Regions from separate parts of the Massilia sp. UYP34 genome, predicted to be linked through region 2. Evidence: predicted binding sites of a transcription regulator. Region 2 holds the regulator's gene; the other holds the start of a gene.

Region 1 (14,600 bases), on a different contig from region 2:
CACATCTATTGCGGCGCCTGGGGCGATATGTTCGACGGCATCACCACCGACGAATGCGGCGAGGACGTGGCCGACAACCTGGTCGACGGCGACACCGTCTCCAGCGCCTGGCACGACGGCGTGTCCGACTGGTGGGTCGACAACCATCCGGTCACCGTCTGCGTGGGCGACGCCGCCACCTGGAACGGCGGCGCCATCCGCTGGGATCTATCCGCCCTGAATCGCGACCACCTGTGGGGACACGGCAGCGTGAGTCCCGACCTGGCGCCGGCGCAGCAGGCATGTCTCTTGTGGAAGTGGACGGAGGGCTGAACCATGAACCAGCAAACCCTGATCGATACCTTGACGAAGACCGGCGCGCATGCGGTCCCCGGCCGCGCCGACGTGATCGCGCTCACCCCGCTCACCCGCGACGACGCACGCGCCGGCATGAACCGCTTCCTGACCGCGCTGCACGAAGCCGACATCTGCCGCCACGACCGCGCCAACCTGGCCGACCGCGGCGAACGCAGCGTGGTGCACCTGCCCGATGGCGCGCGCGCCGTGGTCTACCACGCCTCGGGCGCGCTGCAGTACGTGTCGGGCCTGGCGCCATTCCAGGCGCCGTGGCAGCGCCTCGAAGAAACGCCGGTGCTCGTGCGCCAGCTGGAACAGGCGGCGCAGCGCATCGACATCGGCGCCTGGGTCGGCGAGCGCGGCAGCCTCGCCTTCGAGCGATTGTGGCAGACCAAGGCGCGCGGCAGCGACCGCGACCGGAAGCTGTCGGACACACTGCTGGTGCGCGCCACCGGCGCCTGGCGCCATGCGGTGGACGGGATTCCGGTGCTGGGCGCCGCCTCGGTGGCGCTGCGCCTGGCCGGCGACGGCACGGTCGACGCGCTCGCGCTGCGCATCCGCCACAGCGACGCCGAGGTGCTCGACAGCGCGCCCGTCATCGAGGCCGAACTGGCGGCGCGCCAGCTGGCCGGGCGCCTGGCCAGCGTGCTGGGCAAGTCGAAGGACAGGCTGCCGAACGACGTCGTGCAATCGGCCACGATGCGCTTCGGCTACCTCGACCTGGGCAAGCGCAAGGCCCAGCGCGTGCTGGCCCCGGCCTACGTGGCGCAGGTCGTGCTGCAGCACCGGCTCGAGCGCCAGGCCTATGTGCTGGCGGTGTCGGCCACCGAGCGGCCATATATCGAGCTGCCGCTGTTCGGCAACGAGGCGCCGGTGGTGCGTTCGCGCGGCCTGCATCCGGAGTGCCGCGATGACGCGTCATGACAAGCAGCGTGATCCGGTCACGCCACGGCTGAGCGCACCTCCTGCAGCAGCGCCCTGATCTCGGGCACGCACGATCCACAGTTGCCGCCGGCCCGCAGGCAGGCGGTCACCTCGGCCGGCGTCGTCAAGCCCTGCTTGTCGATCGCCGCGCAGATCGTGTTGCGGCCGACGCCGAAGCAGGAGCAGACGGTCGGCCCCGGGTCCGGCCCCAGCGCCGGCGCGCGGCCTGCCAGCAAGGTCGCGCGTTCGCGCGCGCTCAGCGCGGGTTGCGCGAACAGTCCGCCGAGCCAGGCGCGCGCCGGCAGATCGGGCCGGCGCGACGCGAACAGGCAGGCTTCCAGGCGTCCATCGACCACGAGCGCCGCGCGCAGCGTGCCTTCCGACTTGTCCTCGTACTCGATCCAGTCGGCGTCGTCGTCCGCCCCGAGCAGCGTGCGCGCCAGCGCGGGCGACACCGGCTCGCGGCCACCCAGCTCGTAGCGCAAAAAGCCGCTGCCGCGCACGCGTGTCCAGTGCGCCACCCGCTCCAGGTTCAGTTCCGTGCGGCTCAGGATGAAGCCATGCCAGGCGACGCCGAACGGCTCCACCCGCACCGGCGTGTGCTTGAACTCGGGCTCGCCCGACACCGGGTCGACTTCCGGGTTGACCAGGGCGCCGACGCGGGCGTCGGACGCGGTTTGCCCATTCCAGTGGATCGGCACGAAGACCGCGCCGCGCGCGATGCCGCCGCCATGCGCCACGCGCGCCACCATCGCGCCCCACCGCGAGCTCACGCGCGCCAGTTCGCCCTCGCGCACGCCGGCCAGCAGGGCGTCGTGCGGATGCAGGTCGACGAACGGTTCCGGCGCATGGCCGGCCAGCCGCGGCGACTTGCCGGTGCGCGTCATCGTGTGCCACTGGTCGCGCAGGCGCCCGGTGTTGAGCGCCAGCGGATACTCGCCGCCCGGCGCGTGCACGGGTGCGCGCGGCGTGGTCGCGACGAAGCGCGCCTTGCCGTCGGGGTGGGAAAAGCGGCCGTCGCCGAACAGCCGCGCGGCGCCCTCGGTCGGCGAACTGAGCGGCCATTGCACCGGCTGCAGCGCGTCATAGGCCGCGCGGTCCATGCCGACCAGCGGATCGAGCCGGAAGGCGCGCCGATAGCCTTCTTCACCATTCTTCCAGGTGGACAGGCGCGCGTGCTCGTCGAAGATCGCGTGTGCGCCCTCGTAGTCGAAGCCGGCGAAGCCCATGCGCCGGGCCACGTCGCACAGCGCCTGCCAGTCGGCGCGCGCCTCGCCCGGCGCCGGCAGGAAGGCGCGCTGGCGCGAGATGCAGCGCTCGGAGTTGGTCACCGTGCCATCCTTCTCGCCCCAGGCCAGCGCCGGCAGCGCCACGTGCGCGTACGGCGCGACGTCGGTGTTTCCCACCACGTCCGATACCACCACCAGTTCGCAGGCGGCCAGCGCGCGCCGCACCTGGTCGGCGTCCGGCATGCTGACCACCGGATTGGTGGCCATGATCCATACCGCCTTGACCTTGCCCGCCTCCACCGCGCGGAACAGGTCGACCGCCTTCAGGCCCGGCCTGGCGGCGATGCGCGGCGCCCCCCAGAAGCCGCGCACCGCCTCGCGGTGGTCGGCGTTGTCCAGGTCGAGGTGGGCCGCCAGCATGTTCGCCAGGCCGCCCACTTCGCGTCCGCCCATCGCGTTCGGCTGGCCGGTCAGCGAGAACGGGCCCATGCCGGGCCGGCCGATGCGGCCGGTGATCAGGTGGCAGTTGATGATGCTGTTGACTTTGTCGGTGCCGCTCGAGGACTGGTTCACGCCCATCGAAAACGCCGTCACCACCTTCTCGGTGCGCGCGAACAGCGCATAGAAGGCGCGCAGCTGCGCCGGATCGACGCCGCAGGCCAGCGCCACCCCATCGACCGGGTCCGCCTGGCCATCGATCCCGGCCGCGTCCAGCGCCGCTTCCAGCCCCTCGGTGTGCGCCGCGACGAAATCATGATCGGCCGCGCCCTCCCACGCCAGATAGGCCAGCAGGCCGTTGAACAGCCGCACGTCGCTGCCCGGCTTGAGCGGCAGGTGCAGGTCGGCCAGTTCGCAGGTGGCCGTGCGGCGCGGGTCGAGCACCACGATCTGCAACCCGGGACGCGCCTCCTTCGCCTTGACGATGCGCTGGAACAGCGTCGGATGGCACCAGGCGGCGTTCGAGCCGACCAGCACGATCAGGTCGGCCAGTTCGAAATCCTCGTAGCAGCCCGGCACCACGTCTTCGCCGAAGGCGCGCTTGTGGCCGGCCACGGCGGACGACATGCACAGGCGCGAGTTGGTGTCGATGTTGGCGCTGCCGACGTAGCCCTTCATGAACTTGTTGGCGACGTAGTAATCCTCGGTGAGGATCTGGCCCGAGACGTACAGCGCCACCGCGTCCGGTCCGTGCTCGGCGATGATGCGCCCGAAGCCGGCGGCGACGGTGTCCAGCGCCTCCTCCCAGCTGGCGCGCGCCATGGCGCCGTCGCGGCGCACGGCCGGATAGAGCAGGCGACCATCCAGGCCCAGCGTCTCGCCCAGGGCCGAGCCCTTGACGCACAGGCGGCCGCGACTGGCCGCATGGTCGGCGTCGCCCTCGATCAGCGCCCCGCCGTCGTCCAGCGGCGTGGCTTTCACGCCGCAGCCGACGCCGCAGTAGGGACAGGTGGTGCGAACTTGTTGCAGCGGGATCGGCATGTGCGACATGGGTAGCTTTCTCTAGGCGGCCTGCGCTTCACACAGTGCAGGGCCGAACAACAATCGATCGCGCAGCGCCGACACGTCGGCCCCACGCTGGATCAGGTCGAAATACCAGGGACCATCGAGCACGTCGCCATACAGCACGGCGCCGGTGATGCGGTTCCCCTCGAGCACCAGGCGTTTATAGATGCCGGCGCGGCGGTCGCGCAGGACCAGGTCTTGCGTGCCCGCTCCGCCGACGATGTTGCCCACCGAATACACATCGATGCCGGTGACCTTCAGCTTGGTCGCGGTGGCCTGCTGCACGTAGCGGCGATGGCCCAGGCCCGCCAGGTGGGCGGCGCACACGCGCGCCTGGTCCCAGATCGGCGCCACCAGGCCGAAGGTGGCCTTGCGGTGCTGGACGCATTCGCCCACCGCGTAGACGCGCGGGTCGTAGCTCTGCAGGGTGTCGTCCACCACGATGGCGCGCTCGACGTGCAGGCCGGCGGCGCGCGCCAGCGCCACGTTGGGACGCACGCCGGCCGCCATCACCACCAGGTCGGCCGGCACTTCCAGGCCGTCGGCGAAGCGCACGCCTTCCACCTTGCCGGCGCCGAGGATCGCTTCGGTCTCGGCGCCGAGCAGGATGCGCAGGCCGCGCCGCTCCAGCGCGCCTTTCAGCAGCAGCGACGCGTCGACGTCGAGCTGCTGGTTGAGCAGGCTCCCGGTCAGGTGCACCACGGTGACGTCCATGCCGCGCCGCAGCAGGCCGTTGGCCGCTTCCAGCCCGAGCAGGCCGCCGCCGATCACGACCGCATGCCGGCCCTCGCGCGCCGCCTGCAGCATGGCGTCGACGTCGTCCAGGTCGCGAAAGCCCACCACGCCAGGCAGGTCGGCGCCCGGCACCGGCACGATGAAGGGTTGCGAGCCGGTCGCCAGCAGCAGGCGGTCATAGGCCACTTCCTTGCCCGAGTGCGCGCGCACGATGCGCCGCTTGCGGTCGATCGCCACCACCGGATCGCCCGCATGCAGGGTAATGCCGTGCTCCTCGTACCAGCCGCGCGGATGCAGCACGATCTCGTCCGCCGTCTTCTCGCCGGCCAGGACCGGCGACAGCATGATGCGGTTGTAGTTCACGCGCGGCTCGGCGCCGAACACGGTGATGTCGTACAGATCGGGCGCCAGCGCCAGCAGCTCCTCGACGGTGCGCATGCCGGCCATGCCGTTGCCGACCACGACCAGCGAAGGCTTGATGGTCGGGCTCATACGGCGACCCACACCTGTCCGGCCTCGATCCGCGCCGGATAGCTGGCCACCGACTGCGCCGGCGCTTCCAGGCACTCGCCGCTCTGCAGGTCGAAGTGCTGCTTGTAGATCGGCGAGGCGACCACGATACGCTCGCCGATGCTGCCCACCAGCCCGCGCGACAGCACGGCGGCCTGCGAGTTCGGATCGTAGTTATCGATGGCGAACACGCGCGGCTCGGCGTCGCCGACGCGGAACACCGCCACCTGGCGGCCGTTCAGCAAGGCGCACACGCCGGTATCGGGCACGATCTCGTCCACGGTGCAGACGGCGGTCCAGGTATCTGGTTGAAGATCACGGTGCATGGTTGCTCCTTCAGGCTGCGGTGGCGATGGGAATGACGCGGCGGCGTTCGTCGAAGGTGGCCGGACGCACCTGGCCGCGCTCGGGCACGAACACCACGTTTTCGTCGACCTGCGTGCTGTTGACGAAGTGGCGGAAGCGGCGGCGCACTTCCGGATCGGTGACGGCTTCCTTCCACTCGCAGGCGTAGGTGTCGACCACGTGCTGCATCTGCGCTTCGAGTTCCTGCGCGATGCCGAGGCTGTCGTCGACCACCACCGCCTTCAGGTAATCGAGACCGCCTTCGAGGTTCTCGCGCCAGGTGCTGGTGCGCTGCAGGCGCTCGGCGGTGCGCACGTAGAACATCAGGAAACGGTCGGTCAGGCGCACCACTTCTTCCTCCGTGAGGTTCGAGGCGATCAGTTCGGCGTGGCGCGGCTTCATGCCGCCATTGCCGCACACGTACAGGTTCCAGCCCTTGTCGGTGGCGATCAGGCCGACGTCCTTGCCCTGCGCTTCGGCGCACTCGCGGGTGCAGCCCGAGACGCCGAACTTGATCTTGTGCGGCGCGCGCAAGCCCTTGTAGCGGTTCTCCAGCGCGATGGCGAAGCCGACGCTGTCGCCGACGCCATAGCGGCACCAGGTCGAGCCGACGCAGGATTTGACGGTGCGCAGTGACTTGCCGTAGGCGTGGCCCGATTCGAAGCCGGCCGCGATCAGCTCTTCCCAGATCGCGGGCAGCTGGTCCACGCGGGCGCCGAACAGGTCGACCCGCTGGCCGCCGGTGACCTTGGTGTACAGGCCATACTTCTTGGCCACCATCCCCACCGCGATCAGGCCGTCGGCCGTGACCTCGCCGCCCGGCATGCGCGGCACCACGGAATAGGTGCCGTCCTTCTGGATGTTGCCGAGGAAGTAGTCGTTGGAATCCTGCAGGCTGGCGTGCTTCGGGGTCAGGACGAAATCGTTCCACACCGAGGCCAGGATGTTGGCGGCGGTCGGCTTGCAGACGTCACAGCCGAGGCCCTTGCCGTGGCGCGCCAGCAGCGCGCCGAAGTCGCGGATTTCCCCGACGCGCACCAGGTGGTACAGCTCCTGGCGCGAATAGGGGAAGTGTTCGCACAGGTGATTGTTGACCGCCACGCCCAGTTTCTTCAGCTCGGCATTGAGGACTTGGGTTACCAATGGCACGCAGCCGCCGCAGGCGGTGCCGGCCGAGGTGCAGCTCTTGAGGGCGCCGATCGTGGTCGCGCCGCCGGCCACCGCCTCGCACAGCGCGCCCTTGCTGACGTCGTTGCACGAGCAGACCTGGGCCGTGGCGGGCAGCTTGTCGACGCCGATCGCCGGGCGCGCGCCGCCACCGTCGGGCAGGATCAGGTATTCCGGCGCTTCCGGCAGCTCGATCTTGTTGAGCATCGTCTGCAGCAGCTCGCCATAGGCGGACGCCTCGCCCACCAGCACGCCGCCCAGCAGGTATTTGCCGCAGCTGGACACGACGATCTTTCGGTAAGTCTGGCGACGTTCATCGAGGAATTGATAGCTGCGGCTGCCCGGCGTGGCGCCGTGGGCGTCGCCGATGCTGGCCACGTCCACGCCCATCAGTTTCAGTTTGGTGCTCATGTCGGCGCCGACGAAACCGCACTCCGTGTCCAGCAGATGGCGCGCCGCGGTGCGCGCCATGTCGTAGCCCGGCGCGACCAGGCCATACAGCTGGCCGCGCCAAGAGGCGCATTCGCCGATGGCATAGACGTTCGGGTCCGAGGTCTGGCAGCGGTCGTCGATCACGACGCCGCCGCGCGGGCCGGTCTCGAGCCCGGATGCACGCGCCAGCTCGTCGCGCGGGCGGATGCCGGCCGAGAACACGATCATGTCGGTGTCCAGGTGGGTGCCGTCCGCGAACTGCATGCGGTGGGTCGCTTCCTCGCCATCGACGATGGCCAGCGTGTTCTTGCCGGTATGGACGCCGACGCCCAGCTCTTCGATCCGGGTGCGCAGCACGCGCGCACCGGGATCGTCGACCTGCACCGCCATCAGGCGCGGGGCGAATTCGACCACGTGGGCTTTCAGGCCCAGGTCGCGCAGCGCCTTGGCGCATTCGAGGCCCAGCAGGCCGCCGCCGACCACGACGCCCGACTTCGAACGCGCGCCGGCTTCCTGCATGGCCTCCAGGTCTTCGATGGTGCGATAGACGAAGCAATCCTTGCGATCGGCTCCCGGCACCGGCGGCACGAAGGGATAGGAGCCGGTGGCCAGCACGAGGCGGTCATAAGCGACAGCCGAACCGTCGGCCAGGGTCACCGTCTTCGCCGCGCGGTCGATCCCGACCACTTTGGCATTCAGGCGCAGCACCATGCCCGGTTCGGTTTCCGCACGCTCGAAAAAGCCCGGCGTCACCAGCGAGAGGTCGTCCGCACTCTTGCCGGCGAAAAATTCGGACAAATGAACGCGGTCGTAGGCCGGCCGCGGCTCTTCGCCCAGCACCGTGACGCGCAAGTCTTGCCGCCCGCTGGCGGCCAGGGTTTCGAGGAATTTGTGGCCCACCATGCCGTGGCCGATGACGACGATATGCATTTTCTGCTCCCTGTTGGACGTTACGCTGCTGCCGGCGCACTGCCGGCGCCGACGATGGTGGTATTGCTGAATCGGGCTGCGATGGCGCAGACGCTGGCGACCAGCACCAGGCCGCTGAGGATCGTGAGCGTCTGCTTGATGTCGCCCGTGCCCTTCATCAGGAAGCCGGCCGCCACCGCGCCGACGTTGCCGCCGGCGCCGACGATGCCGGCCACGCCGCCCAGCGCCTTCGGTGCGATGAACGGCACCAGCGCATAGGTGGCGCCGCAGGCCATGTGGGTGAACAGGCCGAATACCAGCATCGCGATCACGGCGAACACGACGCCCTCGGACTGGGCGAACCACAACAGGCCGAGGCCTTCGCCGATCATCAGCACGAACAGCACGGTCACGCGGCGGTTCAGGTCACCGGAGAGCGCGGCCTTGTCCGACAGCCAGCCGCCCAGGGAGCGGGCGAACAGCGCCAGCAGACCGAAGCTGGCGGCCGCCATGCCGGCCTGGCCCAGCGTCAGGTCGAAGTGATCGACGTAGTACACGGCGGCGATGTTGTGGATGAAGATCTCGATGCCGAAGCAGGCGCCATAGGTGACGAACAGCAGCCAGGCGCGGTAGTTGCGGCAGCCGGCGACGAAGCTCGCCCAGCCGCCCTTGCCGCCGCCCTCCGGCATGCGGCCGGTCTTGCGCAGCTCGTCGTAGTTGCCGGCCGGGCAATCCTGCGTATAGCGCCAGTAGAAGAAGGCCATCACGATCATCATCACGCCGGGCACCACCAGCGCCAGGCGCCAGCTCAGCGACTGGCTCACGCCCAGCATCACGATGGCGGTGAGCATCAGCGGCATGACCGCCTGCGCCGCGCCGCCGCCGGCATTGCCCCAGCCGGCCGCCGTCGCGTTGGCGGTGCCGACCACCTTCGGTCCGAACATGACGGAGGTGTGGTACTGGGTGATGACGAAGCTGGCGCCGACCGCGCCGATGCCCAGGCGCGCCAGCAGGAACGCTTCGTAGCTCTGCGCCAGCGCCACGCCCAGCACGGGAATCGCGCCCAGGAGCAGCAAGCCGGTATAGGTCTTGCGCGGGCCGTAGCGGTCGCACAGTGGCCCCACCAGCAGGCGCACGAAGATGGTGATCGCGACCGCCGCGATATTGATGTTGGCGATCTGCTCCATCGAGAGCCCGAACTCGCCCTTGATGACCGGCATCAGCGGCGCGCAGGCGAACCAGGCGAAGAAGCAGACGAAGAAGGCGACCCAGGTCAGGTGGAAGGCGCGCATGGGCGCGCCCTGGAAGGAAAAGAGCTTGATGCTGTCCGCTTTGCTGGCCATTGTTCTTCCTTTGAAAACGAAAAGGCGTCCGCGCTTGCTGCCGTGGGCAGTAGCTGCGGACGCCGTTGTCCTGTTGCCGTCCCCGCGTTGGGCCGGCGCTAAGTGAGAGTCTTGAAGAGAATCGCCATTGATCCTGTCATGGGTATGAGCAAGAGGCGTGCCACCCGGGGTTCACGGGCGTACGCCGACAGGTCGGACCTGGATGCGGCGCCAGGATGCTGCATTGCAGTGCAGCGCTCCCCACGATGATGCACCTGCGTGCACCGCGTTCAGGATGCGCCAGGTGCGCCGGCCCAGGCCTGCGGGTCGCTGCCGTCCCATACGCGGCCGCCCAGCAGGGTCGAGCTGCGCATCGGGGAGGCGGGCAGCATCGTGCCGGTGCGTTCGGCCGCCTCGCGGTACAGGTCGATGCGGCTGACCTGGGCCGCCAGCGCCTGGTAGGCGGGCGCTTCGCGCAGCAGGCCCCAGCGCCGGTGCTGGGTCATGAACCACATGCCGTCCGACAGCCACGGGAAGTTGGCCTCGCCGTCGGCATGAAAGCGCAAGCCGTTGTGGCCGCGCCAGCCGCCGTGCCCACGATGCTCGTCGGTATGGCGGCCGGCCAGGCAGAACTGCAGCGTGTCGCGGCTCGCATTGACATAGGCGGGGCTGGCCAGCACCTCGGCCGCGGCTTCGCGGTTGGTGCGCGAGGCGTCGAGCCAGCGCGCGGCTTCCAATAGCGCCGCGATCATGGCGCGGCAGGTGTTCGGATGGCTGGCCGCGAAGTCGGCGCGCGTGCCCAGCGCCTTGCCCGGATGGTTCGGCCATACCTGTTCGCTGGACGCGGCCTGGACCCCGGCGCCGTCGCGCTGCGCGCGCTGGCCCCACGGCTCGCCCGCACAGAAACCATCCATATGCCCGGCCGCCAGGCTGGCCGCCATCTGGCTGGGGGGCACCGTCACCGCCTGGCAGTCCACGAGCGGGTCGATGCCATGCGCGGCCAGCCAGTAGTACAGGAACATCGCGTGGTTCCCGGTCGGGAAGGTGTGGGCCAGGGTGAGCTTGCGCCCTGTTTCGTCGATCTCGCGCCGCAGCAGGCCGGGGTCGCGCGCGGCGTTGGCGAGCGCGCGCGACAGCGTGATGTTCTGGCCGTTCTGGTGCAGGTTCATCAACACCGCCATATCGCACTGCTGGGTGCCGATGCCGTTCTGGATGCCGTAGACCATCCCGTACAGCGCATGGGCCGCGTCGAGCTGCTGGCCGATCAGGCGGTCGCGCATGGCGGTCCAGGACAGCTCGCGGGTGAGCTCGAAGCGCACGCCATGCCGCTCGTCGAAGCCGAGCACCGACGCCATCACCAGCGGCGCGCAATCGGCCAGCGGCATGAAGCCGATGCGGACGGTCTCGATCTCGGGGCGGTCGGTGCCGGCGATCCAGGCTCCCCTGCCTGCCAATGTCATACGTCTCCTTGTCGTTGTATGGATGGAAGGTGCGGGCCTAACCCAGCAGGTCTTCCACGTCGATCAGGCGCTGCGCGACTTCCGCCAGCTTCAGGTTCTTGTTCATCGCCAGCGTGCGCAGGCGCTGGTAGGCCTGCTCCTCGGTCAGGCTGTAGCGCGTCATGAGCAGCCCTTTGGCGCGGTCGACGGTCTTGCGTTCGGCCAGCTTCTGGCGCGTGTCGCTCAGCTCATCGAGCAGCTTCTGCTCGCGCCGGAAGCGCGCCAGCGCGACGTCCAGCACCGGCTTGACGCGCTCGGCCTGCAGGCCGGCCACGATGTAGGCCGAGACGCCGGCGTCCATCGCCGCGTCCATGCTGGCCGGCGCATCGTCCTCGGTAAACAGGACGATCGGCCGCCGCGCGTCGCGGGTGGCGATCACGATGTGCTCGAGCACGTCGCGCGCGTCGGACTCGCTGTCGGCGATGATCAGGTCGGGCTGCAGCTGGGCGATGCGCTCGGGCAGGAACACGTCGGCCGGGAGCGAGGCGATCAGGTCGTAGCCCGATTCGAGCAGGCCGATGCGCAGCGCCGTGCTGCGCCGCGCCTGCGCGGCCTGGGCGGCGTCAGGGTCGGTGCCGGGTGCGGTTGCGGAAAGCACGACGACGATCCGCAGGTGTGGTGATGCACTGTCTCGCGATTTCATGCGCATACTATATGCAAGTTCCGCACCAGGCGCGAGCACCGGTGATGCCCAGTGCCCTTCTTATGCGAAACCCGGGGTGCAAGATATTCGCACCACGAATATCTTGCATGAGAGCAACTTAACAATCATTCACCAAGCGTATCGCTGGAATCACAAATCTAAAGTTTGCTTATGACGAAGACGCCCCTATACTGCAACGCAACATCGAAGTATCTATCTCAGGGGAACAATCATGACTGCAGCCATCCAACGCACCCGCTTCTTCGCGACAGCCATCTCGGCCATCCGCAGCTTCTCGCAAGAACTCTACGTCGCCCACGGCGGCTACGCGCCGGCAATGCGGGGCTGATCATGCACCCGCTCGAATATCTCACCATCGCCCTGGCCGTCGTGGCCGTGGCAGCCCGGGTCGCCATGTTCCTGCCGCGCCCGCCAAAAGGCCCGTTCAGGGCCATGTAAAGCAAGGTTTCATTGCGGCGCACCACGGCCGCGATAAGCCATCCGCATCCAGCGCCGGCCGTACTGACGTACCGCCGGCGCTTGTCTTTACAGCAAAAAAAACCTGTCATGATTCGTGGTCGCGGCGAGTGCCTGCGCTAGAATGCATGCGCATTTCTGGCAAGCATCTTTGGCAAGCACCATTGGCAAACAAGCCATTTCACTCATCAGACTCCCCCATGCGAACACCTGCACTTACCCTGTTTGCGGCCTCCTTCGCCGCACTGATCGCGCTGCCGGCGGCGGCATCCACCCCCATCACCCTCGACCAGGCCATGAGCCATCCAGACTGGATCGGCACCCCGGTGGAAGACGCCTGGTTCAGCTGGGACGGCAAGCAGGTGTACTACAAGCAGAAGCGCACCGGCTCGCCGGTGCGCGACGTGTTCGAGGTCGCGGCCGGCCAGGCCCGGCTGGTCGCGGACGCCGAGCTGCCGAAGATCGACAGCGCCGACGTGGTCTACAACCGCAACAACAGCCGCATGCTGGTCCTGCGCAACAACGACCTGTTCGAGCGCGACCTCAAGTCGGGCCAGCTGGTGCAGGTCACGCGCGGCGCCAGCCGCATCACCGCCGCCCAGTACACGGCGGACGAAGCCGCGGTCCAGTACCGCATCGGCAACGACTGGTATGTGTGGGACCGCGCCAGCCGCGTGACCGGCCCGGCCGCCCTGCCGCGCGCCGCCAAGGACCCGAACGCGCCCGAAGACGATCCCTACCGTTCGACCGAGCTGCGCCTGATCGAGCACCTCAAGCGCCAGAAGGATGACCGCGACGCCCTGCGCGCGCGCACCGACGAACTGCGCCGCGCCGACGCCTCGATGGCGCCAAGCCCGGTCTACCTGGGCGACAAGGTCACCATCGAAGGCAGCTCGCTGTCGCCCGACGGCCGCTGGCTGCTGGTGGTCACCGCCGCCAAAGGCGCCGACAAGGGCCGCGCCGGCAAGATGCCGCGCTACGTGAACGAATCGGGCTACGAGGAAACCGAAGACGTGCGCACCCGCGTCGGCCGCAACATGCCGGTGCCGCATGCACTGAAACTGGTCAATCTGCGCACCAACAAGGTGCAGGACATCGCCTTCGACGCACTCCCGGGCGTCAACGTCGACCCACTGGCCGAACTGCGCGCCGCCGCCAAAAAAGATCCGCTCAAGGGCAACCGCCCGGTGGTGGTCTCGGGTGGCCGCAACGCGATCGACTGGAGCGCGAACGGCGCCAGGGTCGCCGTCATGCTGCGCGCGGTCGACAACAAGGACCGCTGGATCGCCAGCGTCGACCTGGGCGCCGCGAAGCTGCAACCCTTGCACCGTCTGACCGACGGCGCCTGGGTCAATTACGACAACGTCGAATTCGGCTGGCTGCCGGACAACCGCACGCTGTGGTACCTGTCCGAGGAAAGCGGCTACTCGCACCTGTACACCAGGGACAGCCTGAGCGCCGCCGCCCCGCGCGCCCTCACCACCGGCAAGTGGGAAGCCAGCGACGTGCGCTGGACCTACGACGGCAGCACCGCCTACATGCTGTGCAACCGCGACAACCCGGGCGACTACGAAGTCTGCGCCGTGAATGCGAATGGCGCGAATGGCGCGCCCGAGGTTCGCGAAGTGACGAAGCTCGACGGCGTCGAGAAATTCGCCCTGTCGCCGGACGAGAACAAGCTGCTGGTGCACTGGTCGTCCAGCTATACCCCGATCCAGATCGCGACCGTGCCGCTGTCGGGCGGCAGGGGCGGCGAAGCGAGCAAGCTGACCGACACCCGCACGCCGGAGTTCAGGGCGCGCGAATGGATCCAGCCGCAGTACGTGGCCGTGCCTTCCAGCGCCGGCGGCGACCCGGTCTGGGCCAAGCTGTATCGTCCGGCCCAGCTCGAGCCGGGCAAGAAGTATCCGGTCGTGATGTTCGTGCACGGCGCCGGCTACCTGCAGAACGTCAGCCACCGCTATCCGAACTACTTCCGCGAGCAGATGTTCCACAACCTGCTGGTGCAGAACGGCTACGTGGTGCTGGACATGGACTTCCGCGCTTCGAAAGGCTACGGCAGCAAGTGGCGCACCGCGATCTACCGCCAGATGGGCCATCCGGAACTGGAAGACTACATCGACGGCGTCAAGTACATGGTGAACCAGCACCAGGGCGACGCCGCCAACGTCGGCATCTATGGCGGCAGCTACGGCGGCTTCATGACCTTCATGGCCCTGATGCGCGCGCCGGACACCTTCAAGGCCGGCGCCGCGCTGCGCCCGGTGACCGACTGGACCACCTACAACCACGAGTACACCGCCAACATCCTGAACACCCCGGACATCGACCCGGAAGCGTACAAGAAGTCGTCGCCGATCGAATACGCGCACAACCTGAAGGGCCACCTGCTGATCTCGCACGGCATGATCGACGATAACGTGTTCTACCAGGACTCGGTGCGCATGGCGCAGCGCCTGATCGAGATGAAGAAGGACAAGTGGGAACTGGCGAGCTATCCGCTGGAGCGTCACGGCTACGTGCAGCCGGAGGCGTGGTATGACCAGTACCGCCGGATCTATGAACTGTT
Region 2 (14,600 bases):
GCCGAGGACGGCGCAGCCCAGCAGGAGCAGGGTGAGTTCAAGGCCGGAATGCATTGGCGCGATACGCGATGAGCGGTAACTGTTGATCTTATGGCATGCGCCCTATGTGGCGCGGAAGGTGCTTGTCATCGTTTGTTACGACTGGCAAGTTTTTTGCTTTCCCAATTCGTTTATACTTCCAAAATGAGTGTAACCGATGAAAAAATAATGCCGAAAAGTTTTGACGAGACCCTGGCCCGGCGCGTCCTGGCTCTGGGTCGCGACACGCTGTCGATCGAAGCGGACGCCATCCGCGCGCTGCAGGCGCGCCTGGGCGACGACGACAGTTTCGTGAACGCCGCGCAACTAATCATGGCTTGCGACGGTCGCGTGGTGGTGTCCGGAATGGGCAAGTCGGGCCACATCGGCCGCAAGATCGCCGCCACCCTGGCGTCTACCGGCACCCCGGCCTTCTTCATGCACCCGGGCGAAGCCGCGCACGGCGACCTGGGCATGGTCACCAAAAACGACGTCGTGATCGCGATTTCCAATTCGGGCGAATCGTCCGAGATCCTCGATATCCTGCCGGCCGTGAAACGCCTTGGCGCGCGCGTGATCGCCATGACCGGCAAACCCGCCTCGCGCCTGGCCAGGCTGGCCGACGTGCACCTGAACATCGCGGTGGACAAGGAAGCCTGCCCGCTCAACCTGGCGCCGACCACCAGCACCACCGTGACCCTCGCCATGGGCGATGCGCTGGCCGTGGCGCTGCTCGACGCGCGGGGTTTCCGCGAACAGGACTTCGCGCTGTCGCATCCGGGCGGCGCGCTGGGCCGGCGCCTGCTGACGCACGTGCGCGACGTGATGCGCAGCGGCGACGCGGTGCCGAGCGTCACCCCCGACACCCCGCTGGTCGAAGCGCTGCTCGAGGTCACCCGCAAGGGCCTCGGCATGACCGCCGTCGTCGACCCCGAAGGCCGTCCGGTGGGCGTGTTCACCGACGGCGACCTGCGCCGCGTGATCGAGCGCATGCACGACTTTTCGAACATCCAGATCCGCGACGTCATGCACGTCAACCCGCGCCGCGTGCGGCCCGACCAGCTGGCGGTCGACGCCGTCGCCGTGATGGAGGAATTCCGCATCAACCAGATGCTGGTGGTCGACGACGACGACCGCCTGGTCGGCGCGCTGCACATCCACGACCTGACCCGCGCCAAGGTGATCTGATGAGCGACACGTTTATCCCGGCCATCACCCCATTGGCCCACATGGAACGCGCCGCGCGCGTGAAGGTCATGATCTTCGACGTCGACGGCGTGCTGACCGACGGCAGCCTGACCTACGGCCCGGAAGGCGAAGTCACCAAGACCTTCAACGTGCTCGACGGCCTGGGCATCCAGCTGCTCAACAAGACCGGCGTCCAGACCGCGATCATCAGCGCGCGCCTGTCGCCGATCGTCGTCAAGCGCGCGGCCGATCTCGGCATTTCGCACGTCCACCAGGGCATCCATGACAAGCGCATCGGCTTCGCCAAGCTCCTGGCGGCCACGGGCTTCACCGCCGAGCAGTGCGGCTACATCGGCGACGACGTGATCGACCTGCCGCTGTTCGCGCGCGTCGGCTTCGCCGTCGCGGTGCCGTCCGGCCACCCCGAAGTGCAGCACCGCGCGCACTACGTGACGAAAAACGCCGGCGGCCGCGGCGCGGTGCGCGAGGTGTGCGATCTCGTGATGCGCGCCCAGGGCACCTACGACCAGGCGCTCGCGCCGTACTTCGCCTGAGGCCACCCAGCATGGCTACCATCGTCCAGAACAAGCGTACCGCGCACCGCTGGAATCTCCTTGCGATGATCGTGATCGGCACCTTCTTCGCCTTCGGCAGCTTCTGGCTGCTGCAGCTGATGCAGGCCTCCGACATCGATGCCCAGCTGGGAGGGCCGCCGGACGAACCGGACTACATCGTCGAGAACTTTTCCTTCGTGCGCATGACCGAGAACGGCCAGCCGAGCTACCTGGTGTCGGGCAAGCGCCTGGCGCATATTCCGAACGGCGACGTGTCGCACGTCGACGCGCCGGTGCTGCGCGGCGTCGAGCCGGGCCGCCCGCCGATGACGGTGGTGGCGAAGAACGCGCAAATCCATCACCAGGAGCACCGGGTCGAGCTGATCGGCGACGTCGACCTGCAGCGCCCCAAGACCGCGCAGAGCGAATCGCTGCACGTGCGCACCCAGGCGCTTACCGTGCTGCCCGACGAAGAAATCCTGAAGACCGATCTGCCGATCGACATGCAGCTTGGCGCCTCCAACGTCAAGGGCACCGGCATGGTCGCCAATAATGCGACCATGCAGCTGCACCTGTCCAGCCGCGGCCAGATCGTCTATCCGCCACGCCAGCGCTGATTCCCCGCACCAGCGCCGCGTGCCAACCCGAGACCCTTAACCGACCATGAAAAAACTACTTGCCGCCGTTTTCCTTTCCCTGCTGTCGCTGACCGCGGCCGCCGAGCGCGCCGATTCGCTCAAGGAGGCAGTCATCAACTTCGACTCGCTCGACGTCGACGAGGTGACCGGCACCCGCATCCTGACCGGCAACGTGGTCCTGACCCGCGGCACCCTGGTGCTCAAGTCCGACCGCGCCCTGGTCAAGGAAAGCCCGGAAGGCTATATGAGCGTGACCCTCACCGCCGCCGGCGGCAAGGTCGCCACCTTCCGCCAGAAGCGCGACGGTGGTTCCGACCTGTGGGTCGACGGCCAGGCCGAGCGCATCGAGTACGACGAGCGATCGGAACTGGTGCGCCTGTATTCCAACGCCGTCGTGCGCGAACTGGAAGGCGCGCGCATGACCAACCAGATCACCGGCCCGTTCATCTCCTACGACAACCGCAAGGAAGTGGCCACGGTGCGTAACGACACCAGCGGCCAGAGCAAGGTTGGCGGCGGCCGCGGCACCCTGATCCTGGCGCCCAAGCGCGCACCAGGCGGAGGCGCCCAATGACGGCGATTCCGATGGAGCTGGACGATTGCAGCACCCTGGTCGTCAAGGGCCTGCAGAAAAGCTATGGCAAGCGCCTGGTGGTGCGCGACGTGTCGCTGCAGGTCGAGTGCGGCGAGGTGGTCGGCCTGCTGGGCCCGAACGGCGCCGGCAAGACCACGTCGTTCTACATGATCGTGGGCCTGGTGCCGTCGGACGCCGGCTCGATCGACATCAACGGCACCGACATCACCAGCCTGCCGATCCACCGCCGCGCCGTATTGGGCCTGTCCTACCTGCCGCAAGAGGCGTCGGTGTTCCGCAAGCTGACGGTGGAAGAGAACATCCGCGCCGTGCTCGAGCTGCAAAAGGACAATGGCAAGCCGCTGTCGAAAGACCAGATCAACGAGCGCCTCGACACCCTGCTGGCCGACCTGCAGATCGAGAAGCTGCGCGAGAATCCGGCGCTGTCGCTGTCGGGCGGCGAGCGCCGCCGCGTGGAGATCGCGCGCGCGCTGGCGACCAATCCGCGCTTCGTGCTGCTGGACGAACCGTTCGCCGGCGTCGACCCGATCGCCGTGATCGAGATCCAGCGCATCGTGCGCTTCCTGAAAGAGCGCCGGATCGGTGTCTTGATCACCGACCACAACGTGCGCGAGACGCTTGGCATCTGCGACCGCGCCTACATCATCAACCAGGGCGCGGTGCTTGCCTCCGGCCGTCCTGACGACATCATCGCGGACGAGTCGGTGCGCCGCGTGTACCTGGGTGAACACTTCCGCATGTGAGCGACGCCTAGATGAAACAGTCCCTGCAACTTCGCACTTCGCAGCACCTCGCGCTCACGCCGCAACTGCAGCAGTCGATCCGGTTGCTGCAGCTGTCGACGCTCGAACTGCACCAGGAGATCGAGCAGATACTGGGCGATAACCCCTTGCTCGAGCGGCTCGACGATCCGCTCGACCGTTCGGTGCGTTTGCTGGCCGATGGCGCCATCAACAATGCGCCCGCCAATGGCGAAGCGCCGCCGGCGCCCGGCCAGCAGGCCGAGGGCCAGGACGCGCCGGCGCAGGAGGGCGAGAGCCTCGAGAGCGGCGCCGACAACGATCGCGTTGATGCTGACTGGAGCGAGGGCGGCGCGCCGTCGTCCGGCGGCGGCGAGGACGAGGACGGCCGCCCGCAGCTGGAAGCCTGCGCCATCACCCTGCGCGAACACCTGATGGAGCAGGTGCGCGAAGCCACCTTGTCGGTGCGCGACCGTGCGCTCGCCGAGCTGGTGATCGATGCGCTGGACGACAACGGCTATCTCGACGAGCCGCTCGACGAGATCCACGCGCGGCTGCCCGAAGAACTCGAGATCGAGATCGACGAGCTGCGCTGCGCGCTGGCGCTGGTGCAGAGCATGGACCCGGTGGGCGTCGGCGCGCGCAGCGCGTCCGAGTGCCTGGCGCTGCAGATCCGGCGCATGCCGGGCGTGCCAATGGTCACGCGGCGCATGGCCCTGACCATCGTCGAAGGTTACCTGACCTGGTTCGCCCAGCGCGAATACAGCAAGCTGAAAAAAGCGCTCGACTGCGACGACGAAGACTTGCGCGAGGTGCAGGCCGTGGTGCGCCAGTGTAATCCGCATCCGGGTGCGGTCTTCGCCTCGAACGTGTCGGACTACGTGGTGCCGGACGTGATCGTGCGCCGCGCCAAGAGCGGCTGGGCGGTCACCCTGAACCCGGACGTGATGCCGCGCCTGCGCGTGAACAGCCTGTATGCCAGCCTGCTCAAGCAAGGCAAGAGCGAAGCGCAGATGGGCGCGCAGCTGCAGGAAGCGAAGTGGCTCATCAAGAACATGCGCCAGCGGTTCGACACCATCCTGCGCGTGGCGGAGGCGATCGTCGAGCGCCAGCGCAACTTTTTCTCCCACGGCGCGGTTGCCATGCGGCCCCTTGTTTTACGCGAGATAGCTGATACACTAGGCCTACACGAGAGCACAATTTCTCGTGTCACAACCCAGAAATACATGCTGACCCCGCACGGCATGTTTGAGTTGAAGTATTTCTTCGGTAGCCACGTTGCCACCGAGGCGGGAGGCGAAGCATCCTCGACGGCAATCCGTGCGCTCATCGCACAATTGACAGGAGCAGAAGACCCTAGGAACCCATTATCCGACAGCAAGATCGCGGAGATGCTCGGGGAACAAGGCATGGTCATTGCGCGCCGGACGGTTGCAAAATACCGTGAAGCCCTCAAGATACCCCCTGTAAGCCTCCGCAAGTCCTTGTAACTGCGCCGTCCACACCCGTCGTGCCTTGTCGCGTTGGTGTGGTCCACACGGTGCATCATTTTCAAAGGAGTGTGTATGAACCTCACAATCAGTGGCCATCATCTCGAAGTGACCCCCGCCATCCGTGAATACGTTCAGAATAAGCTCGAGCGCATCATTCGCCATTTCGACCAGGTGATCGACACCCATGTCTTCCTGGCCGTCGACAACCTCACTGAAAAAGAAAAAAGGCAGAAAGCAGAGATCAACGTCCAGGTGTCGGGCAAGACCCTGCACGTGGCAAGCGTCGCGCAAGACCTGTACGCGGCGATCGATACGCTGATGGATAAGCTGGACCGACAGATCCTCAAACACAAGCAAATGCTGAAGGACCATAGCCGTACTTCGATCAAGCGCCTGCCGGAGCGTGGCAGCGAAGAGGCCGCTGCCGCCTGACCAGGCGCAGGGCTCACACCAGCTAAGGGCGTCTGAGGGGACGCCCTTTTTGCATCCGCCTTTCCGGTTTTACCCGCAGCGCGTGTTCGGTAAAATGCAGGTCTCTCCATGATGGATCACCCCATGACCGACCATGTCCTGACCCGCATCGCCAACCGCACCGGCATCATCACCCTGGACCGCCCGAAGGCGCTCAATTCGCTGTCGCTCGCGATGGTGCGCGCGCTGACCGTGGCGCTGCGCGCCTGGCAGGATGACGCGCAGGTCGAGGCGGTGGTGCTGACCAGCAGCAGCGAGAAGGCCTTGTGCGCGGGCGGCGACATCCGCTTCTTCCATGAGGTCGGCCATGCGACGCCGATGGGCGGCAGTGCGTTGCTCGAGGATTTCTTCACCGAAGAATACGCGCTGAACCACCTGATCCATTTCTATCCGAAGCCCTACATCGCCGTCATGGACGGCGTGGTAATGGGCGGCGGCATGGGCATCGCCCAGGGCGGCCCGGATTGCGGCCTGCGCATCGTGACCGAGCGCACCAGGATGGCCATGCCCGAGGTGAACATCGGCCTGTTCCCAGACGTCGGCGGCAGCCATTTCCTGTCGCATGCGCCGGGACGGCTCGGCTATTACCTGGGCCTGACCGGGCTGACGATCGGCGCCGCCGACGCGCTGCATATCGGGCTGGCCGACCTGTTCGTGCCCGGCGCCGAACTGCCGGCCCTGCATGCGTTGATCGCGTCCACGCCCGGCGCCGCGCTGCCGGCGGCGATCCGCGCCTTCGCGGCGCCATTTTCCGCGCTGGCGGGCGAGAGCGAATTGCCGTCGCTGCGCACGCGCATCGACGCCCATTTCGGCGCGGCCTCGGTGGCCGCGATCATGGCCTCGCTCGAAGGCGACGCGACGCCGTTCGCGCAGCGGGCCCTGGCGGCGATGCGCCAGCGTTCGCCCCTGATGATGTGCGTGACCCACGAACTGCTGGCGCGTGGCGCGCAGCTGTCCGTGGCCGACTGCCTGCGCATGGAGCGCACGCTGGTGCGCCACAATTTCGAGCATGGCGAAGTGCTCGAAGGCGTGCGCGCGCTCGTCGTCGACAAGGACAATGCGCCGCAATGGAACCCGCCATCGCTCGAACAGGTGACGCCGCAGATGGTGGCACGCTTTTTCGAACCGGTGTGGCCGGCGCATGCGCATCCGCTCAGGCACCTCGCATAATCACGGCGAACATATTCATTTTTGCGTGACAGCGTATCGGCGGGGTGTGAACATCGGGCCTTCATGACCTGAAAGGACACCCGATGCGCCTGACCGCCTTGCTGATCTCGATGACCTTATGCGGCGCCGCCGCTGCCCAGGACTATCAGCCAACTTTCGATCCGAGCCGGCTCAAGGGTCCGGCAGCAGGGCCGGTCAACGAGATCATGGTGCTCGGTTCACCCCACTTGTCGCACTTGCCCAAGACGTTCCAGCCTGCCAGCCTGTCCTTGCTCAACGAGCGGCTGGCGGCGTGGAAGCCGCAGGCGATCGCGGTCGAAGAGCGCTCCGGGCCGCAATGCGATTTTCTGCGCCGTCACGCGGCGCGTTATGCGGAGACGGTCGAGACCTATTGCCCGGATACCGCGGCGGCGAAGGCCGCAACCGGTCTGGACGTTCCCGAAGCGACGGCGCAAGCGGAGAAGCTGCTGGCCGGATGGCCGGCGACGCCGTCGCCTGCCCAGCGGCGACGCCTGGCGGCCTTGTTCCTGGCGGGTGGAGAGCCGGCATCGGCTGCGGTCCAGTGGTTCCATTTGCCGGCCGGGGAGCGCCGCGCCGGCGACGGCCTGGATGCCGCCCTGGTCGAGCAGCTGCGAAAGCTCGCGGTCGATCCCGACGAAAGCGTGATGATCGCGGCGCGCCTGGCGGCCCGGCTGGGTCATGAACGCGTGTATGCGATGGACGATCAATCGGCAGGCCGTCCGTACACCGACCGCAAGGCGGCCGGCGAGGCGATCATGAAGGCCTGGGACAATCCGGCCAACCGCGCGCTCCGGCAGGCGGACAAGATCCTGTATCAGGGCTTGGGCAGCGCCGAAGGCATGCTGGCGCTATACCGCGCCTACAATGCGCCCGATCATGTCTCGACGGTCTTCGAAGCTGACTTCGGCGCGGCGCTGAACGAACCGTCGCCGCAGCGCTTCGGCCGCGCCTACATCGGCTACTGGGAAACGCGCAACCTGCGCATGGCGGCGAACATCCGCGACGTCGTGGGCGTCATGCCGGGCACGCGGCTCCTGGTCATCGTCGGCGCTTCGCACAAGGGCTACCTGGAAGCCTATCTGCACCAGATGCATGATGTGCGGGTGGTGGATACTGCGGCGGTGTTGCGGTAATCCACCGCTAACGCGACCATGCACCACCGCATTTCGCACGTCATTCCCGCGGAGGCGGGAATCCAAGTTCGTGCTTACCCACTACGTTCAACGTCGCCACTATGCTGAGGAATTGGGTTCCCGCCTCCGCGGGAACGACGTGCGAGGGCTGGCGGTAAAAATTACGCAGCCGGATTCTTCGGCTGTTCCCGATGCCGCACGATCACGCGCTCGGTATCGCTGAAATACGCGCCGAGGTGCTCGGCCATGTACACCGAGCGGTGCTGCCCGCCGGTGCAGCCCACGGCCACCGTCAGGTAGCTGCGGTTGTCGGTCTTGAACGAGGGCAGCCACTTGGCCACGAAGGCGCGGATGTCGGCCAGCATCTCGGCGGCGCTAGGCTGGGCGTCGAGGAAGTCGATCACCGGCTGATCCTTGCCGGTGAGGGGGCGCAAGGCCAGGTCGTAATACGGGTTCGGGATCGCGCGCACGTCGAACACGAAGTCGGCGTCGAGCGGCACGCCGACCTTGAACGCGAACGATTCGAAGAACAGGGTCAGCGGCGCATGGTCGACCTCGGCCAGCTCCTTGATCCAGGCGCGCAGTTTATTGGCCGAGAGTTCCGAGGTGTCGATCACGTGGCCCAGGTTCTCGATCGACGACAGGCGCTCGCGCTCTTCGGCGATGCACTCGATCAGGGTGCGGCGCGAGGCCGGGTTCTCGCCCGGGCGCAGCTCGTGCGACAGCGGGTGGCTGCGCCGCGTTTCGGAAAAGCGCGCGACCAGCGAATGGGTGCTCGAGGTCAGGAACATGACCTTGACCGCATGGCCGTCCTCGCGCATGCGGCGCACGCTCACCGGCAGTTCGACCAGCGACTCGGCGCTGCGCGCGTCGACCGCGACCGCGATCTTGCCGGTGCCGGTTTCGTTGACCGTATTGACGAGGGCCGGCAGCAGGGCCGGCGGCAGATTGTCGACGCAGTAGTAACCCGCGTCTTCCAGGACATTCAGGGCCACGGACTTGCCCGAGCCCGAGATGCCGGTGATGAGGACGATGTGCATGCGGCGATGATACCGCAACCTTCACCCGATGGCACGCCGCCGCGCCGCCAATGCCGCTTCAGTCCGCGCTCATGGCCTGGCGCTGGCGTTCCATGAATTCCTGCAGCGTGTCGATGCCGCGCAGTTGCAGGATGGTGTTGCGCACCGCGGCTTCGAGCAGCACCGCGATGTTGCGGCCGGCCGCCACCGGAATGACGACCTTGCGGATCGGCAGGCCCAGCACGTCCTCGGTCGGGAAGTGGAAGGGCAGGCGCTCGACCTCTTCGTCCAGCGCGCCGCGCTTGACCAGGTGCACGATCAGCTTGAGGCGCATCTTGCGCCGCACCGCCGTCTCGCCGAAGATCGCCTTGATGTCCAGCAGGCCCAGGCCGCGCACTTCGAGCAGGTTCTGCAGCAGCGGCGGGCAGCGGCCCTCGATCATGTTCGGCGCGATGCGCGAGAATTCCACGGCGTCGTCGGCCACCAGGCCGTGCGAGCGCGAGATCAGTTCCAGGCCCAGTTCGCTCTTGCCCAGGCCCGAGTCGCCGGTGATCAGGACGCCCACGCCCAGCACGTCCATGAACACGCCGTGCATGATCACGCGCTGGGCCAGCTTTTTCGACAAATACACGCGCAGGAAGTCGATCACCTGCGCCGCCGGCAGCGGCGTGGAGAACAGCGGGATGTTTTGCTCGTCGCAGATGGCCAGGATGTCGGGCGGGGTTTCCAGGCCCTGGGCGATGATCAGGGCGGGCGGGCCGCCGCCGATCAGTTCGCCAACCACATGGCTGCGCGAATTGGCCTTGAGGCGGTGGTAGTAGTCGAGTTCCTGGTGGCCGAACACCTGGATCCGGCCCGGGTGGATCAGGTTCAGGTGGCCGACCTGGTCGGCGGCCGAGGCGGCGTCGCCGGCGATCTGGCGTTCGCCGCCGGGAAAGCCCGCAAACCAGCCGAGTTGCAGGCTGTCGCGGTTGTCGTCGTACAGCCGTTGGATGGTCAGCGGAGACTGCAGCATGGGCATTGTCGTCGTCGCAAAATAAGGCGCGCGCGGCGTGATTGCCGCGCGTTGAGAACCTATCCCGGCAGGTGAGAGTCGTTCCTACCGCGCCTGGCAAGTGTGCGCTGCGTTACTCGTCGTTGCATGGCTCGCCATGCGGCCTCCTCGCGCCTTGCTCACACTCGCCATGCATCGGCATGAACTTCCTCCCACCTACCGGGATAGGTCCTGGCATACGTGCAGTTTAACCCAGAGCCTGCAGGCTGGGTTGCCAGTTGATAATACGGTCATGTACCGACTTCGGATCGGGATCGTTCGCCAGGGCGGTGCGCACCGATTCGTCGGAGAACAGCTCGGCGATCTCGGACAGGATCTCGAGGTGCTGCTGGGTGACGTGGTCGGGGATCAAGAGGAAGAACAGCAGGTTCACCGGCTGGCCGTCGGGCGACTCGAAAGGAATCGGCTCCTTCAGGCGCACGAAGGCGGCCAGCGGCGACTTGAGGCTCTTGCTGCCCTTGATGCGGCCATGCGGGACGGCGACGCCATGGCCCAGGCCCGTCGAGCCCAGGCGTTCGCGCGCGAACAGGTTGTCCGAGACGATCGAGCGGGCGATGCCGCAATTGTTCTCGAAGATCAGGCCGGCCTGCTCGAAAGCCCGTTTTTTGCTCGACACTTCGAGGTCGAGTTGCACGTTCTCGAGCGAGAGGATTTTGCTTAGATTCGTCATAACGTGGGTGCGATGCACGCGTGGAGTGCTTGCGAGCACGGGATTATAGGCCTGTTTAGGGCCCGAGACACTCGAATTCGCGACAGTTTGGCCTTCTCGCCGAACCGCCGCACGATACCCGTCGAAACGGGATAAGCAGTAAGTTGACTTACATCAACACTTTTACGCAATTTCCTCAACGAATCAGCTAGTGACACCAGCAATCGTATGCCGCTCCTCTTGTTTACCGATGATTGCTCGAAGGGCGGCTTCAAAGCAAGGCAGCGCGTCCGGTATCGTATCGCCAAAGAAGGTCTTATGCACGGTGCATGGCTGTCGCCTAAAACGCACAAGCGTGCGAGTAATATCCTGACAGAAATTGGATGTTTACTGGCGCGCGCCACGCAGATTACCTGGCTTGCCGGTGGTGAAATTGGTGCGCCATGGATTGATGTCAAGGCCGCCGCGCCGCGTATAGCGCGCATACACGGCCAGCTTGCTCGGCCGGCACTGGCGCAGCACGTCCACGAAGATGCGCTCCACGCATTGCTCGTGGAATTCATTGTGCTCGCGGAAACCGATCAGGTATTTCAGCAAGCCTTCCTGGTCGATCTGCGGGCCGACGTAACGGATTTGCACCGTGCCCCAGTCCGGCTGCCCGGTGACCAGGCAATTGGACTTGAGCAGGTGCGAGACCAGGGTTTCCTCGACCGGCGCGTCTTCGTGATTGGCCTTGAGCAGTTGCGGGGCCGGCGCGTAAGCGTCGACCTCGATGTCGAGGCGGTCGAGCAGCGTGCCTTCCAGTTCGCCCATCCCGATCTTGCCGAAGTCTTCCGGGTGGGTCAGGGTGACGTGGACCGGCGCGCCGAAGCCGTTCGACAAGTCGTCGCGCAGCAGGGCCAGCAGGGCGTCGGGGCCGGCCAGGCGGGTCTGGTTGAACGAGTTCAGGTAGAGCTTGAACGATTTCGATTCGACGATGTTCGGCGAATCGGCCGGCGCCGTCACGGTCGCGATCGCCACCTGCGGCTTGCCGCGCATGTTCAGCCACGACAGTTCATACGCGTTCCAGATGTCGACTCCGAAGAAGGGCAGCGTGCCCGCCAGGCCCAATTCCTCGCGCTTTTGCTGGCGCGGAATCGGGAACAGCAGTTCGGGGGCGTACTGGCTCTGGTAGGCAGAAGACTTGCCAAGCGGCGATTGATCAGGGGTATTCATAGCGCTGGGGCGTCATGCCCCCAAAAACAATTTATAGACGGGATTCCCGCTCTCGTCCCAATAGCGGTAACCGAGCGAGGCCAGGAACTGCCGGAACTCATCCATCTCGGCCTGCGGCACTTGCAGCCCGACCAGGATGCGCCCCACGTCCCCGCCCTGGTTGCGGTAGTGGAACAACGAGATATTCCAGTTCGGCGCCATGCTGTCCAGGAAGCGCATCAGCGCACCCGGCCGTTCGGGGAACTCGAAACGATACAGCAATTCGTCATGTGCAAGTGAACTTTTCCCGCCCACCAGGTGGCGGATGTGCAGCTTGGCCAGCTCGTCGTAGGTCAGGTCCAGCGTCTTGTAGCCGTGTTCCTCGAAGGTGCGCGCCAGGAGGCCCGACTCGCTGCGGTTGCCCACCTGCACGCCGAGGAACACGTGGGCCTCGCTCTCATCGCTGATGCGGTAATTGAATTCGGTGACGTTGCGCGGACCGACCAGGGAGCAGAAACGGCGGAAGCTGCCGCGCTGCTCGGGCACGGTCACGGCATACACGGCCTCGCGCGATTCGCCCAGCTCGGCGCGCTCGGCCACGAAGCGCAGGCGGTCGAAGTTCATGTTGGCGCCGCAGGCCACCGCCACCAGCGTCTCGTTCCTGATCGGCTCGCGGTTCATCTGCGAGCGCTCGACATAGGCCTTGGCGCCGGCCACCGCCAGCGCGCCGGCTGGTTCGAGGATGCTGCGCGTATCCTGGAACACGTCCTGGATCGCGGCGCAGATGGCGTCGGTGTCGACCAGGATGATCTCGTCGACCACCTGCTGGGCGACGCGGAAGGTTTCCTCGCCCACCAGGCGCACCGCGGTGCCGTCCGAGAACAGGCCGACGTCGGTCAGCGTGACGCGATGGCCGGCCTTCAGGCTGCGCGCCATCGCGTCCGAATCCAGGGTCTGCACGCCGATGATCTTGATGTCGGGGCGAATCTGTTTCACATAGGCGCCGATGCCGGCAATCAGTCCGCCGCCGCCGATGGCGACGAAGATCGCGTGGATCGGGCTCGACAGCTGGCGCAGGATTTCCATGCCGATCGTGCCCTGGCCGGCGATCACGTCCGGATCGTCGAACGGATGCACGAAGGTCAGGCGTTGCTCTTTTTCCAGCAGCAGCGCGTGGTTGTAGGCGTCGGTGTACGAGTCGCCGTGCAGCACGACTTCGACGCTGGCGCCGCCGCGCGCCTTGACCGCCTCGATCTTCACCTGCGGGGTCGTGGTCGGCATCACGATCAGCGCGCGGCAGCCGAGGCGGCAGGCCGACAGCGCCACGCCCTGGGCGTGGTTGCCGGCCGAGGCGCAGATGACGCCGCGCTTGAGTTGCTCGGGCGTCAGGTTCGCCATCTTGTTGTACGCGCCGCGCAGCTTGAAGCTGAACACGCTCTGCATGTCCTCGCGCTTGAAATAGATCCGGTTGCCCAGGCGCTGGGACAGGGTCGGGGCGAGGTCGAGCGGCGTCTGTTCGGCGACGTCGTAGACGCGGGCGGTCAGGATTTTTTTCAGGTAGTCGGTAGTCATGGTCGGATTGCAAAAGTCTTGCCGGCAAGGCCGGCGGGACGGACGACGCGAACTGTTCCGCTAGGGTGGGTGACCGTGGCGCGCAGTACGAAGTGACGGGCTGGGTGGCAGGCTCATCGTATCGTGTCGTGACGAAAGTACCGGACCATTATAATGGACGCTTATCGCCACCACTAGGCTACCGCAAGGGGCCCAATAAGCCCGCATGATCGAATCCGCTGTCCAATGGCTGCTTGACTTCCTGGCTGCCCCGACCGTCGGGCTGACCTCCATCTTCATCGTCAGTTTCGTCTCCGCCACCTTGCTGCCGCTCGGCTCCGAGCCCGCCGTGTTCGCGGTGATCAAGGCCAATCCCGAGATGTTCTGGCCTGCCATCCTGGTCGGGACGATCGGTAATACCCTGGGCGGCGCCTTCGACTATTTCCTTGGCTACCGCGCCAAGGTCGCGTTCGCGAAAGAGCGCCAGAGCCGCTGGTTCGGCTGGCTCAAGCGCTATGGCGCCAAGACCATGCTGCTGTCGTGGCTGCCGGGCATCGGCGACCCGCTGTGCACCCTGGCCGGCTGGCTGCACCTGCCGTTCTGGCCCAGCGTCATGTATATGGCGATCGGCAAGTTTGCGCGCTATGTGACCATGACCCTGGCGCTGCTGTACATCCCGGACAGTTTCTGGACCAATCTCGGTGATATGCTGACCCGTATCACCGGCTGAGCATGTCCTTTCCGACAGCGGCCGGGTCATCAGGAAGAAGCCGATGCTCGAACTGCGACCGAACTGCGAACACTGCCATGCGGCCTTGCCGCCGGCGTCCACCGAGGCGCGCATCTGCTCCTACGAGTGCACGTTCTGCGCCGCCTGCGTCGACGGCATATTGCTGAACGTCTGCCCCAACTGCGGCGGCGGCTTCGTGCCGCGGCCGGTCAGGCCCGCGCGCAACTGGAAGAACGGAAACTATCTGGGCAACGACCCGGCGCGCACCGAGCCGAAGCTGCGGCCGGTGGATCCGGCCGCGCATGCGCGCTTCGCCGCGGCCATCAAGGACATCGCGCCGTCGGATCGCTAGCGTCCTGCACGTTCGCAGGAGGCGGTTCAT

What was found. Region 2 encodes sigma-54, which starts transcription at its own class of promoters, with help from an activator protein. Its sites were predicted from a motif close to TGGCANGNAANCTGCTTT; they were not measured.
Region 1: the regulator sigma-54 is predicted to act here: its motif matches at 11,565-11,582, upstream of ACZ9AQ_RS14165 (ANTAR domain-containing response regulator).

Annotation. Positions count from the first base shown of each region.
Region 1 is NZ_JBWBRF010000008.1:24,130-38,729, forward strand. It holds gene ACZ9AQ_RS14125 (DUF6345 domain-containing protein) at 1-312, shown strand, start outside; gene ACZ9AQ_RS14130 (hypothetical protein) at 316-1,260, shown strand; gene ACZ9AQ_RS14135 (molybdopterin-dependent oxidoreductase) at 1,278-3,977, opposite strand; gene ACZ9AQ_RS14140 (NAD(P)/FAD-dependent oxidoreductase) at 3,990-5,219, opposite strand; gene nirD (nitrite reductase small subunit NirD) at 5,216-5,563, opposite strand; gene nirB (nitrite reductase large subunit NirB) at 5,574-8,111, opposite strand; gene ACZ9AQ_RS14155 (MFS transporter) at 8,132-9,433, opposite strand; gene ACZ9AQ_RS14160 (CmpA/NrtA family ABC transporter substrate-binding protein) at 9,703-10,872, opposite strand; gene ACZ9AQ_RS14165 (ANTAR domain-containing response regulator) at 10,910-11,554, opposite strand; gene ACZ9AQ_RS14170 (S9 family peptidase) at 12,232-14,600, shown strand, end outside.
Region 2 is NZ_JBWBRF010000001.1:35,601-50,200, reverse strand. It holds gene ACZ9AQ_RS00250 (monovalent cation:proton antiporter family protein) at 1-54, opposite strand, end outside; gene ACZ9AQ_RS00245 (KpsF/GutQ family sugar-phosphate isomerase) at 184-1,206, shown strand; gene ACZ9AQ_RS00240 (KdsC family phosphatase) at 1,206-1,760, shown strand; gene lptC (LPS export ABC transporter periplasmic protein LptC) at 1,772-2,377, shown strand; gene lptA (lipopolysaccharide transport periplasmic protein LptA) at 2,424-2,972, shown strand; gene lptB (LPS export ABC transporter ATP-binding protein) at 2,984-3,736, shown strand; gene ACZ9AQ_RS00220 (RNA polymerase factor sigma-54) at 3,748-5,223, shown strand; gene hpf (ribosome hibernation-promoting factor, HPF/YfiA family) at 5,299-5,658, shown strand; gene ACZ9AQ_RS00210 (enoyl-CoA hydratase/isomerase family protein) at 5,782-6,867, shown strand; gene ACZ9AQ_RS00205 (DUF5694 domain-containing protein) at 6,951-8,021, shown strand; gene rapZ (RNase adapter RapZ) at 8,183-9,061, opposite strand; gene hprK (HPr(Ser) kinase/phosphatase) at 9,120-10,055, opposite strand; gene ACZ9AQ_RS00190 (PTS sugar transporter subunit IIA) at 10,282-10,764, opposite strand; gene queF (NADPH-dependent 7-cyano-7-deazaguanine reductase QueF) at 11,131-11,958, opposite strand; gene ilvA (threonine ammonia-lyase, biosynthetic) at 11,971-13,509, opposite strand; gene ACZ9AQ_RS00175 (YqaA family protein) at 13,715-14,218, shown strand; gene ACZ9AQ_RS00170 (DUF1272 domain-containing protein) at 14,262-14,570, shown strand.